DNA from 2 places in the Bradyrhizobium sp. RDI18 genome. Region 1 is predicted to be linked to the other one. Evidence: riboswitches for the same ligand, from Rfam matches in the RefSeq annotation. Region 1 holds a riboswitch; the other holds the start of a gene.

Region 1 (7,704 bases):
ACTGATCTGCGACGCGCTGCTCGGCGAATTGAACGCGGAGATCGCGCTGTCGCCGGGTTTTCGCTGGGGCACCACCGCGCTGGCCGGCCAGCCGCTAACGATGGAGGACGTGATGGCGCAGACCGCCGTCACCTATCCGGAGACCTATGTCCAGACCATGACCGGCGGGCAGATCAAGGACGTGCTGGAAGACATCTGCGACAACCTCTTCAACACCGATCCATACTACCAGCAGGGCGGTGACATGGTCCGCGTCGGGGGCTCGCCTACACCTGCACGCCGACCGAAACCGTGGGCGCACGGATTTCCGAGCTCAAGCTCGACAACGGCCGCGCGCTGGAAGCCGACAAGCACTACAGAGTGGCGGGCTGGGCTTCCGTCAACGAGCAGACCGGCGCGCCGGTCTGGGATGTGGTCGCCAAACATCTGAGGTCGGGCAAACCGCCCAACCGCTCGCCGCCGGGCGTGACGCTGAAAGGCGTTGAAGGCAATCCGGGCATTGCGGGACAGGCATGACGGGCTTTTCGACCATCCTTCGCGCGATATCAGCGGCGCTTCTGATCGCAACCGCCGCGCCCGAGGCCCGCGCACAGCAGGCACCGCTGCAGGACAAGCCGTTCGCCGAGCACAAAATCGTGCTGCAACTCTCCGACAACGATCCGCGCAAGCAGGGCCTCGTGCTCAGCGTCGCCAGCAACCTGATGAAGCATTACGACCCTGACAAGGTGGCGATCGAGGTCGTCGCGTTCGGCCCCGGCATCGACCTGCTGCGCCCGGAAAACCCCAACCGCAAGATGGTCGAGAGCCTGGTCGCGCAAGGCGCGCGCTTCGACGTCTGTCTCAACACCGTCGATACGCTCGAACGCGAGCACGGCAAACGGCCGGAATTCATCGCCGCGGCCACGCCGGTGCAGGTCGGCGTCGCGCAGATCCTGTTTCTGACGGAGAACGGGTATACGTTAGTGCGGCCGTGAATTCATTGCGAGCGAGCCGTAATTTCATCGCGCCCTCAGGCGTGGTAGAGTTGATGGAACTGCAGGAGCGGGCTGGAGCTACATCCGGCCCTGATCCAACCTGAGTTAACGCGGACGTGTAGCCATGATCTTTCGTCAACTCTTCGACAGCGTGTCCGGCACCTACAGTTATCTGCTGGCGAGCCGCGCCGGCGGCGAGGCGTTGATCCTCGATCCCGTGCTGGAAAAGGCCGATCGCTACTGCCAGCTTCTGCGCGAGCTCGATCTGCGGCTGGTGAAGGCGGTCGACACCCATCTGCACGCCGACCACGTCACCGGCCTCGGCGAATTGCGCGACCGCACCCAGTGCATCACCATCATGGGCGAGCAGAGCAAGGCCGACGTGGTCTCGATGCGGGTGTCCGAAGGCGATAAGGTGACGATCGAGGGGTTGTGCCTGGATGTCATGTACACGCCCGGCCACACCGACGATTCCTATAGCTATTTGATGGGCGACCGCGTCTTCACCGGCGACACGCTGTTGATCCGCGGCACCGGCCGCACCGATTTCCAGAACGGCTCTTCCCGGGCGCAATATGAATCGATCTTCAACCGGCTTCTGAAACTGCCGGACGAGACGCTGGTATTCCCCGCCCATGACTACAAGGGCGACACGGTTTCCACCATCGGCGAGGAGCGCCGCTATAATCCACGGCTGCAGGTACGCAACGTCGACGAATACATTGAGCTGATGGCGAACCTGAAGCTGCCGAACCCCAAGATGATGGACGTCGCGGTGCCCGCCAACATGCATGTCGGCCTGCATCAGGAGGAGCTTGCCAAGCAGGGACTCGCGCTCTGCGCGCGCGACGCGATTGCGAGCCTTGGCCGGCCCGACATCCTGCTGGTGGATTTGCGCGAGACCAGCGAGCGCGCCAAGCATGGCACGATCTCGGGCGCGCTGCATGCGCCCTACCCCGGCATCGCCGAGAGCCTCAAGCCTGGCGGCATGCTGCGCGAAGTCGCCGCCGCCACCGGCCGCCGGGTCGTGTTCTTCTGCGCCTTCGGCGAACGTTCGGCGATGGCGGTGGCCGCGGCCAAGAATGCGGGGCTGGCCAACACCGCCCATATCGAAGGCGGGCTGGACGCGTGGAAGAAGGTAGGTGGGCCGGTGGTTCAGGGATAACCTTTATGCGTGCCGTCGTCCCTGCGAACGCAGGGACCCATACGCCGCGGCGCCAATGATGAAGGCGGCGGCTGACGCCTTGCTTGAATTGCAACGTCCTGTGGTTATGGGTCCCTGCGTTCGTAGGGACGACGCAGTATTTGCGGATTCACTCTCCCACCCGCTTCAACTCCGCCGTCAGCGCATCCAGCGCGTCGGCCAGCATCACGCCGCCGCATTCCGTCAGCCGCTCCGGAATCACGATGCGCCGCTCCGGCGGGTAGAAGCGCTCCAGCGCCGGATGGACCAGAAACGCCTGGCCGTCGTCTCGCGCATAATCGCCGGCTTGCGAAACCACGATGAAGTCGGGCCTCAAGGACACGATCGCCTCCAGCGAGGCGAATCCGCCGAAGCTAAAGCCGAGATCGCCGGCGGCGCTGCGCAGCCCGACTTCGCCCAGCAGCGAACCGAGAAAGCTGTCGCTACCCGCCACCCAGCCGCGCCGCGACAGCGGCAGCACGCGATAATGCCGCTCGGCGGCGGCACGGCGGGCGCGCGCCAGCGCGGCGTCGAGCCGCGCGATTTGGGCGGCCGCGCGATCGGGGTGCCCGGTCATGTCGCCGACCTCGCGGATCTGCGCGCGGGCTTCGTCGAGGTTTCGCGGCACGGCGAGCTCGGCAAGATGAAGACCCTTCGCCTTCAACAGCTCCCGCGTCGAGCGCTTGTCAAACGCGCTGGCCATGACCAGATCCGGCTTGAGCAAGAGCACGTCCTCGGCCGCGCCTGACAATACCGGATAGCGGCTGATGTCGCCCGCCGGTGATTGCCAGCCGTCGCGCGCGAAGCGGCTGAGGCCCAAAATCTGCTCGGGGTCGGCCAACGTCAGCAGCAACTGATCGCTGCAGACATTCATCGACACCATACGCGGTGGGCTGGCCGCGAATACTGCGCCGCCTGACATCGCCAACGCGGCGATCGCGACAAGAAAGCCGGACCGTCGCATCAGATATCCGCCCAGGGCACGATGACCGCCTCGCGCTGATATTCCGCGCGGTAGGCGCTGATCCGAAACACGTCCGCCATCACCCGCTCCGATAGCCCCTCGCTCGGCGTGCCCCACGACACTAGATTGCCTTCCTTCAGCACCAGCACATGGTCGGCAAACCGCGCAGCAAGCCCGAGATCGTGCGTCACCACGATGACCAGCACGCCCTTGTCCGCGGTCGCGCGCAAATTCTTCATGACGTCGATCTGGTGCCGCGGATCGAGCGAGGCGGTCGGCTCGTCGGCCAGAATGATCGGTGCCTCCACCGCCAGCGCGCGCGCCAACGCCACGCGGCTGCGCTCGCCGCCGGACAACTCGGTGACGCGGCGATCGCTGAACTCCATCACGTCGACCGCCTGCATCGCGCGCAGCACGGCCTCGGCGTCCTTCGGCGACAGCCGCGCCGGATCGGTTGCGCCATGCGGGTAGCGGCCGAGCGCCACGATATCGCGCGCCGGCAGCGGCCAATGCACGAGATGCCCCTGCGGCAGATAACCGAAGCGTTTGGCGCGCTCGCGAAGCGGCAGCGAGGCCAGCGCATCGCCGCCGACAGTGATCTCGCCTTCGGAGGGGATTAGCCCGGCCAGCGCTCGCAACAACGTCGTCTTGCCGGCGCCGTTCGGGCCGACCAGCGCCACCAGGTGTCCCGCCGACAGCGCCAGCGAAACGTCCTTCAGCACGACGCGGCCGGCGAGCCGCACGCCTATCCCCCTTGCGGTCAGCAGCGCCGTTTTGCTCATGCGACCCCTCCGCCGAGCGCGCGGCGTTCGCGCATGATGAGATAGAGGAAGAACGGCACGCCGATGATCGAGGTCAGCACACCGACCTTGATGTCCGACGTCGAGGGAATGATGCGCACCGCGATGTCCGCCGCCAGCAGCAGCGCCGAGCCCGCGAGTGCGCTCGGCACCAGCAGCCGCCCGGGGTCGTGGCCGATCAGGGGCCGCATCAGATGCGGCGCGACCAGGCCGATGAAACCGATGGTGCCGGTGACGGCGACCGCGCCGCCGACACCGAGCGCGACGCCTGAAATCACGAACAGCCGCAGGCGGCCCACATCGACGCCAAGGCTCTGCGCGGTTTCCTCGCCCAGGCTCAGCGCGCGAAAGGCATGGCGCTGGCTGAACAGCATGATCGCACCGGCAATGATGAACGGAAACGCCAGCATGACATGCTGAAAGCTGCGGTCCTCCAGCGAGCCGAGCAGCCAGAACGCGATCTCCAGCACCAGGAAGGGATTTCTGGAGAGGTTCATCACCAGCGCGGTGGCGGCGCCTGCAAAGCTCGATATAGCAAGACCGGACAGGATCAGGATCAACAGCCCGGCGTTGCGGCCGGCGATCGCAAGAAGCACGAACACCGAAGCGAACGCCGCGACGATCGCCGCTACCGGGAGCGCATAGGAGCGCACGTCGGCCAGCCCGAGCGCAATCACCAGCACCGCGCCGAACGCGGCCGATTGCGGCGCGCCGAACAGCGAGGGCGAGGCCAGCGGATTGCGGAGCAAACCCTGCAGCGACGCGCCCGATAGCCCGAGAATGGCGCCGATCGCCAGCGCCAGCAGCGTGCGCGGCAGGCGGATTTCCCGCACGATCACCTGCGACACTTCGCTGCCGCCACCGAACAGCGCTTCCGCCACCGCAAGCGGCGACAACCGCACCGGACCGATGCCGAGCGAGATCAGCATCAAGAGCACAACGAGGGCGGCAAGCGCTGCCGTCGCGCCGATCCGCCGGCGCGCGGCTTCCTCGTTGGTCAGGGTTACGGCCTCAACACTCATCGATCGTCCTAAAGCAGGTTTACCCGCCCCGGTACAGGCGGCGGGCAGGCCTGCTCATGCGGCAAAAATAGCGCACTCGTCCAGTGAGGATCGCCGGACGCCCCGGGGCGCATTGACTCGGACTTTGACAAACTTCTACCATAGTTCCCGACGGTTCCCGTTTTGGGGATCAAAAGGGAATGCGGTGCGGGGAAATCCCCAATTCCGCGGCTGCCCCCGCAACTGTAAGCGGCGAATCCTTCGTCATGAGCCACTGGGCATCTCGGTCCTGGGAAGGCGACGATGGGTAGCGACCCGCGAGCCAGGAGACCTGCCGTCAGCCGTGGTCACACGCGAAGATGTCGGTCGGGGAGTACAGACATTAGCTTCACCTGAGCTGCTGAAAGCACATGGTGAGACTTGGTTCGCTGTGACGTGCCACTGACGTCATACCGAGGTCCAAGTCATGTCTTTCACCAACACAGCCACGCGGCGGCGCCGCCTTTGGCTCGCCAGCAGCTTCCTGATACCCATCGCATCGTTCGGTATTTCCGGCGCAGAAGCGCAGCAGGCGCCGTCCGAGCCATTGCCGCCGATTGAGATTACTTCACCCACCGACCCGAACCGGACCCGCGCAAAACCGACCTACGATGAAGGATCGACGTCGCGCCGCGTCGTACCGGCGGCTGCACCGTCGACCGGCAGGCGGCCCGCATCCGGGATAGGCTCGGATGTCTCATCGCAAAGCGCCCCGCAAGGCGCGGGCGCAGGCGGCGGCCGGCAGTTCTCCGGCATCGTCGGCACTGCGTCGACCGTTATTACTGCCGAAGAGATCGCGCATTCGCCGGCGCAAACGCTGCAGGAAATCATCGCGCAAACGCCCGGCGTCCAGCTCACCAGCTTGTTTGGTGGCGTCAACGGCGCCAAGACCTCCGTCGACCTCCGCGGCTTCGGCGCGTTCGCGACTTCAAATACCCTGGTGCTCATCAACGGCCGAAGGCTCAACGACATCGACATGGCCGGCGTCGATTTTTCGACCATCCCGCGCGATTCGATCGAGCGCATTGAAATCACCCGCGGCAATAGCGGCGCGGTACTGTATGGCGACAACGCGGTCGGCGGTGTCATCAACATCGTACTGAAGAACGGCGTCGGCGGCCCACCAGTCGCGATTCGCAGCGAAGCCGGCGTCGGTTCGTTCAATCAACGACTTGCGGATCTCTCGGCCACGACCAATTACGGGCCGTGGTCGACGTCATTCTATGGCAACGCCATCAAGTCCGACGGCTATCGCGAAAACAACGCGCTCGATCAGCGCAACGGGGTCGGCAATCTCAACTACACCACGCCCGACCTCAAGGCGTTCCTGACGGTGACCGGCGACGACCAAAAGCTCGGATTCCCCGGCGGTCGCTTGGTCGATCCCTCGATCGGCGTCAACGAACTGGTCACGAACCGACGGGGCGCCGCTACGCCGTTCGATTACGGCAACCAGCAGGGCGCCAGCGCCACCGCCGGTTTCACCAAAACCCTTTGGAACGGCGCCGAGCTCATCGTCGACGGTGGAGTACGGAAGAAGGATACGCAAAGCGGGTTCTTCGGTGCGGTACCATTTGCGTCGCCATTTCCGAGCTTCTCCTCCACCTACAACGACGCATCGTTGCTGACCTGGTCGATCACGCCGAGATTGAGCGTCAAGAACGCGATCTTCGGGATGCCCTCACAGATCCTTACAGGCATCGACTATTACGATGCGACGTTCAATCAGGAACGCGGGGCGTTCAAAGGCGTTGCACCAATCCACACCTACGATCTGGCGCAGCAGACACTGGCTGGCTATTGGCAGCAAACATTAGGCCTGTTGCCGACGACGGATTTCTCCTATGGCGCCCGCGTGCAGAACACCCGCCTGGGCGCGCGGGACCGCTTCGATGGAACGGCTCCATTTGCGTTCGGTACCGAGGCGCTTCCGCTCGACAGCGACGAGACGCAATACGCCTTGCATGTTGGGCTCGAGCACCGGCTCAACAACACATTCTCGTTGTTTGGCCGTGCTGCGCGCGCGTTCCGTACTCCGACTGTCGATGAACGGGTCTCCAGCGGACCTTTCTTCGTTCCGGGGACCTTTCAGTTGAAAACCCAGACCTCGCACGACATCGAGGGCGGATTCCGCATCAAGTCCGGCGGCTTCCAGATGCAATCGAGCATCTACAACATGGACCTCGAGAACGAGATCCATTTCATCCCGGCGCTGTTCTTCAACGTTAACCTCGATCCGACCCGCCGCTATGGCTCCGAGACCAGCGCTTCGTTGCGCGTCAGCGACACCGTGCTGCTGCGGGGCGGCGTGGCGTACACCCGCGCCGTGTTTCGCGAAGGGCCGTTCGCCGGTAACGACGTCCCGCTGGTGTCACGCTACACCGCGAGCGGCGGCGTGACCTGGAACATCTGGCAGAACTATTTGGTGTTCGACGCCACCGTGCGGGCCTGGAGCGAGCGCTTCATGGACAACGACCAGGCCAACACCCAGCGACGTATTCCGGCGGACGCCACCGTCGATTTGAAGCTAAGCGGCGCCTACGATCGCTTCTTCTGGTCGGTGGGCGTGAACAATCTGTTCAATGCGCTGTACTACGACTACGCGATCGCGAGCTCGTTCACGCCGGGCCGTTTCTCGGCCTATCCGCTGCCCGGCCGCACCTTCATGGTAAAGGCCGGCGCGACGTTCTGACCGATATAGCCGGTTCGGTTTGCTGCCGGACCGGCTCGACCTGCCGAGTTC
Region 2 (7,704 bases), on a different contig from region 1:
AGTCGTGCTTTGCGCAAGAACAGCGCTGGGCACCATTAATCACTCGCTGCTGTCGATAGAGGCTCTGCGAAAGCGCCAGATCGAGCTTCTTGGGATTGCGTTCATTGGCGAGAGAAATTCTGAGACTGAGAGCGCAATTTGCGAGATCGGGCGAGTGCGTTGGTTAGGGCGATTGCCCTGGCTTTCTCCTCTCACGGCAGACACGCTGCAGGCCGCGTTCAAAACCTCATTCCGCGGTGATGATTTCAAGCCATGATGCCAAAGACGAAGTCGCCGATCTGGCATCCGTTCACGCAACACGCGCTTCAAAACGAGATGACAAAGGTTGTGCGTGGTGAAGGGGCCTATCTCCACACCGCCGATGGTCGCCGCATCATCGATGCAATCTCATCCTGGTGGGTCGTGACGCATGGTCATTGCCATCCACATATCGTGAGCGCCATCCGGGAACAGGCAGGCAAGCTCAACCAGATCATCTTCGCCGGCTATACCCACGATCCGGCCGAGGAGGTTGCGGCGCTACTCTTGAAACTGGCACCCCGCGGCCTCGACCATGTCTTCTTCTCCGACAGTGGCTCAGCCAGTGTGGAAGTGGCCTTAAAAATGGCACTCGGCTACTGGCATAATATCGGCAAACAGCGAATACGCATCATCGTGATGCAAGATTCCTACCACGGCGATACGGTTGGGGCGATGTCGGTCGGTGCCCGAGGCGTGTTCAACGCTGCGTATGGGCCGCTGCTGTTCGACGTCACCTCAATCCCATTCCCCGCGGGAGGTCGTGAGCAGGCGACGCTCGACGCGCTCGAGTCCGCATGTCGAAACGAAATGCCGGCCGCCTTTATTGTGGAGCCTCTGATATTGGGGGCAGGCGGGATGCTGATGTACCCAGCCTGGGTGCTAAGAGAGATGAAGCGGATCTGCGAGGCCTCGGATGTCCTGTTCATTGCCGACGAGGTCATGACGGGCTGGGGCCGCACCGGAACGTTATTTGCCTGTGAGCAGGCCAATGTCACGCCCGATATTGCCTGCTATTCGAAGGGACTTACGGGAGGGGCGCTTCCGCTCGCCGTGACACTCTGCCGCGCAGATATTTTCGACGCACACTATTCGAAAGATCGTACGCGTACGTTCTTTCATTCGAGTTCATATACCGCGAATCCTGTAGCCTGCGCCGCCGCAAAGGCCAACTTGGATCTCTGGCAAGATCAGGAAACTCGCCAACGTGTTGCATCGGTCGCCACGATGCAAGAGCAGGCAATTGAGCCATTCCGCGCCGACCCTCGCTTTGCAAACATCCGTCAAACTGGTACCATTACAGCACTCGATCTGAAAACGAATGATGCGGGCTATCTCGCGGGCATCGGTCCGAAGCTTCAGGCTTTCTTTAAAGCCCGTAATCTGCTGCTGCGGCCGCTCGGCAACACGATCTATGTGATGCCGCCTTATTGCGTCACGGCGATAGATCTTGACCAAATCTATGCCGCCATCAGGGATTCTGCCGATGCGCAGGCTTGAGGACGCGCTTGGTGCGTGTAGCCACCATTAAACGTCTCCGCACGTTCTCTAAGGAACGCGAACACCTCGGATTCGCCTAGGCAGCCGCAAAAAATCTACATCTCACCCAGCCCACAGTGACCATGCATTTCGAGCAGCTGGAGATAAAAATCGGATTGCCGCCCTTTGACACCGCAAAGCACGAGGTGGCAGCGACGAGATCGGGGCGAGTGCTAGCACACGCACCCCATCAGCAAGGCCAGTTGAAATCGGTCGAAGAAACGCGTGCGAGCGCAGGATTTAACCGTCAACGCGCCGCTCATTGCATCAATCAAGACGAAAATATTCGTTACAGATTGGAAATCTCAGCGAAGGACTCCGATTGAGCCGTCGCTTCACCAGGGAAGCGCACATCAGGGTCAAACTCTTGCCCCCAGCGCCCGTACCTACCGCGAGACCTGGCATCGCCGACGCGGCATTTCACGTGCGGGCGTGGCGCTGAGGCGAAGAAAGTGCAGGGGCTATCCACCTAACGCCGATAGGAGGCGAAAATGCGCAACAGCTCCCATATTCCCTACTACGGTCCAGTGAGGTGCTGTGCGATATGCGGCGGAAAGTTCGGGCTGATCCGCTACTACTGCTGGCGAACGGCCCTTTGTTCGAACAAATGCGTCGACCACTTCAAGGCGCGGCGGGAGGCCGACCACAAATGGCTTCGCTGGTTGCGAGCGGCTTAAATGTGGCACCGAGTCGCGGGAGACAGGCGCGCGGCAGAAGCGCATTAGCGGAGTTGACAAACTTCTCATTAGAATTCGGTGTGACGCTAGAGTAGCATGGAAGCATCAAGTGACAGACACGTCGGCAACAATCATCGACTTCACTGCTTACAGGATGAACAAGCGTGCTGCGGCTGAGCTGTCGCGCGACGAAGTTTACTCGACCGCGCCCTATCGAGCGGTCGCATCCTTCTATTTCTTCTGGCCTTTTCTGGCCTGGATCCCGTTTGGTTTGCTGGATCTGCCCGCGTCGGACCAGGAGCCTTCGTGAGCAATCCCCGGACGCTGCGATGGGCATTGGCGACAGAGATGGTTGCGCGACGACTAACGTTTGTGCGTAGTTCTCCAATTTTGGAGAGGCAAGATCCTTCCTTCCCTCTACCATTGACGGTTTTCTCTCGACTTCCCTAGGAATCACTGGCTGCAGGGATACGGGGCGAGCGATCGACCGGGATCTAAAATGAGCCACAGTTCGGAGCAGCCTCTTGAACGTGTCGCTATCCAATGCTGCAGCGGCGGACAGTGGAGGGACGTCGTGTCGCCTGGGCACAGCGTACGAGGCTATTACGACACGCATCGTCGACGTCATCCTGGCCGGAGATAGCGTTGGCAACGTCCGCCTCGGATTCGGCAAACACAGTGCCGGTCAGTGGCCATGGGAATTATTACTTAGATGCGGTTGCGCGCACACAGGCCAGACCTATGCCTTGCTTCTGGCGGAACGCCGGAGGCTTCCTTCAGCGTGGCAGCGACGCCGTGAAGCTCAAGGGTGGTGCCAAGCGTGTCGAAATGGCGCGTGCCTGGTCGATTCCGAAATTCCTATGACGAACCGTCTCGGCCTCACCCCTCAGAGCGTTAATGTCATGGGTGGATCAAAAGTGCAGGGAAGGAAAGCCGATGAGAACCAAACGACTGAGTGCTAAAAAAACGGAAACTTGCACTGGATAGGTGTTTTCGTGGATGAGCAGTTTTTAAAGGACCGGGCCCAGATCATTCGCGATCTAGCGGACAAGGCAGACCCTTTCACCAGAAAAAGGCTGCTGGACCTAGCGGAACGGTATGACAGACGGAGGAGACCGACGGTCTCAGATGACAAAGCACGGCGCAACTAATTGGTCGTCTGGAAGTATTCCGACGGATCTGGCGGCTCACGGTTCGATGTGGCCGATTTCGTGAACTCGATATACATGAGCGACGCTCTGGAGTCCGCTTGAAGATACCCGACCGCAACCTTTCTTGCAGAGCCGCTCGCCCGAAGACGCGGAGGCGGCTTATTACATTACGAGGACGTCAATCGCCGGCCTTGCGGAGGCGTCCTATTCTTGAAATCAAATCGAAAATTGGATGGGTGACCGTACGCCGGCATTTACGAACAACTCTTCCAAGGGGCTAATGACCCTGGATCTGCGCGGGAACCTACTCGCACCATGCGTTTTTGCGTTCAAAGCCCATTGAATCCTGCAAGTCAATCTCTTGCTGGAGGCAGAAAAAAGGCCGCGCGAATGTTACGCGCGGCCAAGTCAGGGAGGAAACGCCCCAAGGGGCCGCTGAAGGAGCATCGAGATGAGTAGATCGATCACTCACCGAGAGCTCCAAGCTTGTGAGAACATCAGTGTTAAGAGATGCCCTTTTAGTCGTCTCTAGTCGCGCGAACAAATGATCGAATACTCGAGTTCTTGCGCCGTTTGGCGGTGATTTTTGCGCATGTGTCGCATCTTTTGTGCAAAGATGATCAACTGGACGCAGCGTGCAGCTCAACGCATCGGTCGGTCTACCGCGATAAGCCCGGATGCCTAGGGAGGTCACCGTTTCCCTTCGTTGTTCAGGGGGGATGGTCATCTCGGCGACACTCGTCACGGGTTTCGGTGATCTATTATAGTCTGTATGTAAAGTACACTGCGAATTCAGAATCTTGAGCAGCTACAGGCCGATAGGAATGTCAATGTAGCGCATCGATGGGTCGTCGGCGTCCACCGGACCGAGCTCGTCCCAGGCCGACAGCCAAGCCGCAAGCACTGCCGATGTCTGCTCCAAGGCCTGCACCTGGCGAAGCGTCACGCGGAATATGGCGCAGGCAAAATGGTCGTTTCGGAGTGCGACGGTGGATGGTTCAAGTCCGCAGACGACGGAATGGATGACATGCCGCTCGAAGGCCACGAGATCGGGGTTGCCCGTAACTTTCAAGCAAGGGCCTGAAAGGTGATGCGGCAGTCATGCCTGAACGGGCGTTTTTGGCCAAGGTGGTCGCGGAGCGGATGCAGGGGATAGAGATGCGCGCAGGTGGGCAACCCTCGGGCAATGGCTACGTCACTGCATGGGTACGGCGATGCGACGGTACTTTCGGCAAAGATATGGGTGTGCCTCGCGATACAGCACATAAGCGCGTGCAGAGTTGGAGGCGGGCGCCTACCGATTTTCCCGGCGCGCTCAACACCGCGGAAATGTTCCTGCCTTTGCCGAGCGGATGCCGGGCGTGCCGCTGCTCGCCAACATGACCGCCTTCGGCAAGACGCCGTTGCTTTGCGGTGGCAGAATTCGAGGTAACTATTCAATGGTGATCTGGCCGGTGTCTGCGCTGCGGGTGGCTAACAAGGCGCAGGAAGATCTGTAAGCTGCGATCGCGCGACCGCGGCACCCACAAGATTGTCGATCGAATCCAGACGCGCGCCGAACTCTATGCGACGATCGGGCCGCACGACGACGAGGCGCTAGATGCCTCCGTTGTCCAGACGATCGCTCCCGAGAACCGAACGGAACGGCCCCTCTTGCAGGTAATCGGAGATGTCGAGGCTCTCCGGATTGATCCGGAGCTAAGAGGGAAGCCGGTGCGATGCCGGCGCTGCCCCCGCAACTGTAAGCGGCGAGCCGCTGTCCAATAGAAGTCACTGAAGCGACGCGGCTTCGGGAAGGCCGGATAGCAGCGACGACCCGCGAGCCGGGAGACCTGGCCCGACAACATATTCGTCCACGGGCGGGGTGTCCCGGTGGTGCGCCAAGCAGTTGCCGCTTCGGCGGCTTTTTCTGCACGCGTCCGCCATGGCCTTTGCTCCCAACATAGGGTTGAAGCTATGTCTCTTCTCTCGATTCCTGTCGCTACCCTCGGCACGCCGCGCATCGGTCCGCGCCGCGAACTCAAACTCGCGCTCGAGAGCTATTGGGCCGGAAAGTCTGACGAAACGCAGCTTCTTGAGGCTGCGGCTGCGCTTCGCGCGCGGCAGAAATCGCTCGGCGTAACCGTAATTCCTTCAAACGACTTCTCGCTTTATGACCATGTGCTCGATGTCAGCGTGATGGTCGGTGCCATTCCGGAAATTTACGGTTGGAGCGCAGGCCCTGTTTCGCTCAAGACCTACTTTGCGATGGCACGGGGCGCACAGCGCGATGACCATGATGCGAATTGCGGTCACGCCGAGCACGGCGCCGCAGCGCAGGAGATGACCAAATGGTTCGACACCAATTATCACTACATGGTGCCGGAATTTCACAAGGACCAGACCTTCACGCTTTCCTCTCGCAAGCCGATCGAGGAGTATGAAGAGGCGAAAAGCCTGGGTTGTCAGACGCGCCCGGTGCTGGTTGGTCCGGTCACCTTTCTGAAGCTCGGCAAGAGCGCAGATCCTGCATTCGATCCGCTGTTGCTCCTTGATAGGCTGCTGCCGGTCTATGTAGATGTTCTCCGCGAACTCACCCTAAGGGGCGCCGAGTGGGTGTAGCTGGACGAGCCATGTCTGGTCCTGGACCTCGACGACGCTACACGCGACGCGCTGCGCCGGACCTACGCCCACTTGGCCAAGAAGGTTCCCGACCTCAAGATCATGCTCGCTACCCATTTTGGAACGATCGGCCACAACCTGGAAACCGCTTTGACGTTGCCGGTTGCGGGCCTTCACATCGACCTGGTCCGCGCCCCAGAGCAGTTGAGCCCGATTGTCGCCGACGCTCGAAGGGATATTGTCCTCTCTCTCGGCGTCGTCGATGGCCGCAATGTCTGGCGTTCGAACCTTCCAGCGGTGCTCGACCGGTTCGAACCTGCCGTCGCAAGCTTGGCGAGGACCGCGTGCAGATTGCACCCTCATGCTCGCTGCTTCATGTCCCGATCGACCTCGATCTCGAGACCGATCTCGATCCCGACGTGAAAAGCTGGCTTGCTTTCTCCGTCCAGAAGATCGGAGAACTCGCAACGTTGGGAGGCGTGCTGGCTAAAGGCTGGGAGGAAGCGGCGGATGTACTTGCGGCCTCAGCAGGCGCGGCCGTCGCGTGCGAAACGTCGCCCAACGTTCACAATGCGAACGTCGCCAAGCGAATGGCTGCAATCGATGATAGCATGCGGCGCCGTCGCAGTTCTTTCGCCCGGCGCGCCGAGGTTCAGCGCGCGCGGTTCGGATTGCCGACATTTCCCTCGACGACGATCGGATCGTTCCCGCAGATGGCGGAAGTTCGCAACGCCCGCGCGGCCCATGCGCGGGGAACGATGAGCGACGCACAATACGAGCAGTTTCTCAAAGAGGAGACGGCACGCGCGGTGCGCTGGCAGGAAGACATCGGTCTCGACGTTCTCGTGCATGGCGAGTTCGAGCGCAATGACATGGTGCAGTATTTCGGCGAGCAGCTGTCCGGCTTCGCATTCACCAAGCATGGTTGGGTTCAGTCCTACGGCTCGCGTTGTGTCCGGCCGCCCATCCTGTTTGGCGATATCTCCCGGCCGAAGCCGATGGCGGTGGAGTGGTGGCGCTACGCGCAATCGCTGACCAAGAAGCCACTGAAGGCGATGCTGACAGGACCGGTGACGATCCTGAACTGGTCGTTCGTCCGTGATGATATTCCACGGAGCGAAGCATGCCGTCAGATCGCGCTAGCGATCCGTGACGAGGTGATCGACCTCGAGAGGTCCGGCGCGATGATGATCCAGATTGACGAGGCTGCGCTCCGAGAAGGATTGCCGCTGCGCAAGTCACAATGGAAGACCTACCTCGGCTGGGCCGTAGACAGCTTCCGCATTTGCTCGTCGGGCGTGGCCGACGAGACCCAGATCCACACCGATATGTGTTATTCCGAGTTCAACGACATCATCGATGCGATCGCGGCAATGGATGCCGACGTCATCTCGATCGAGACGTTGCGGTCAAAGATGCAACTGCTTGACGCCTTCAAGAGCTACAAATATCCGAACGAGATCGGACCCGGCGTTTACGACATCCATTCGCCGCGCGTGCCGGACGCGGCCGAGATGAAGAACCTCATTGCGCTGGCGCGGCAGCGGCTTTCCGATGCGCAGCTCTGGATCAATCCCGATTGCGGCCTGAGAACGCGCCGATGGGATGAGGTGCGTCCCGCGCTCATCAATATGGTCGCCGCTGCCCGTGAATTGCGGGCGGCGTCGTGAGAAATTGCCGGCTGCATTGCTATCACGGCTCAACGCGGCGGAGCTGGC

What was found. A riboswitch is a leader RNA that binds a small molecule or an ion and turns the genes downstream of it on or off. The one in region 1 is predicted to bind cobalamin.
Region 2: another riboswitch for cobalamin. It lies ahead of metE (5-methyltetrahydropteroyltriglutamate--homocysteine S-methyltransferase); the one in region 1 lies ahead of ACFXS9_RS36215 (TonB-dependent receptor).

The regions. Positions count from the first base shown of each region.
Region 1 is NZ_JBICRN010000008.1:5,624,856-5,632,559, reverse strand. Features, by position in the region: partial or broken gene soxB (thiosulfohydrolase SoxB) at 1-516, shown strand, start outside; gene ACFXS9_RS36240 (hypothetical protein) at 513-974, shown strand; gene ACFXS9_RS36235 (MBL fold metallo-hydrolase) at 1,099-2,139, shown strand; gene ACFXS9_RS36230 (ABC transporter substrate-binding protein) at 2,288-3,121, opposite strand; gene ACFXS9_RS36225 (ABC transporter ATP-binding protein) at 3,121-3,903, opposite strand; gene ACFXS9_RS36220 (FecCD family ABC transporter permease) at 3,900-4,943, opposite strand; cobalamin riboswitch at 5,078-5,276, shown strand; gene ACFXS9_RS36215 (TonB-dependent receptor) at 5,389-7,653, shown strand.
Region 2 is NZ_JBICRN010000006.1:717,484-725,187, reverse strand. Features, by position in the region: gene bioD (dethiobiotin synthase) at 1-256, shown strand, start outside; gene ACFXS9_RS04435 (adenosylmethionine--8-amino-7-oxononanoate transaminase) at 253-1,518, shown strand; partial or broken gene ACFXS9_RS04430 (hypothetical protein) at 1,611-1,883, shown strand; gene ACFXS9_RS04425 (hypothetical protein) at 2,344-2,544, shown strand; partial or broken gene ACFXS9_RS04420 (3-methyl-2-oxobutanoate hydroxymethyltransferase) at 2,734-3,163, shown strand; gene ACFXS9_RS04415 (hypothetical protein) at 4,194-4,457, opposite strand; gene ACFXS9_RS04410 (DUF6925 family protein) at 4,454-4,651, opposite strand; gene ACFXS9_RS04405 (hypothetical protein) at 4,666-4,884, shown strand; cobalamin riboswitch at 5,045-5,240, shown strand; partial or broken gene metE (5-methyltetrahydropteroyltriglutamate--homocysteine S-methyltransferase) at 5,342-7,656, shown strand.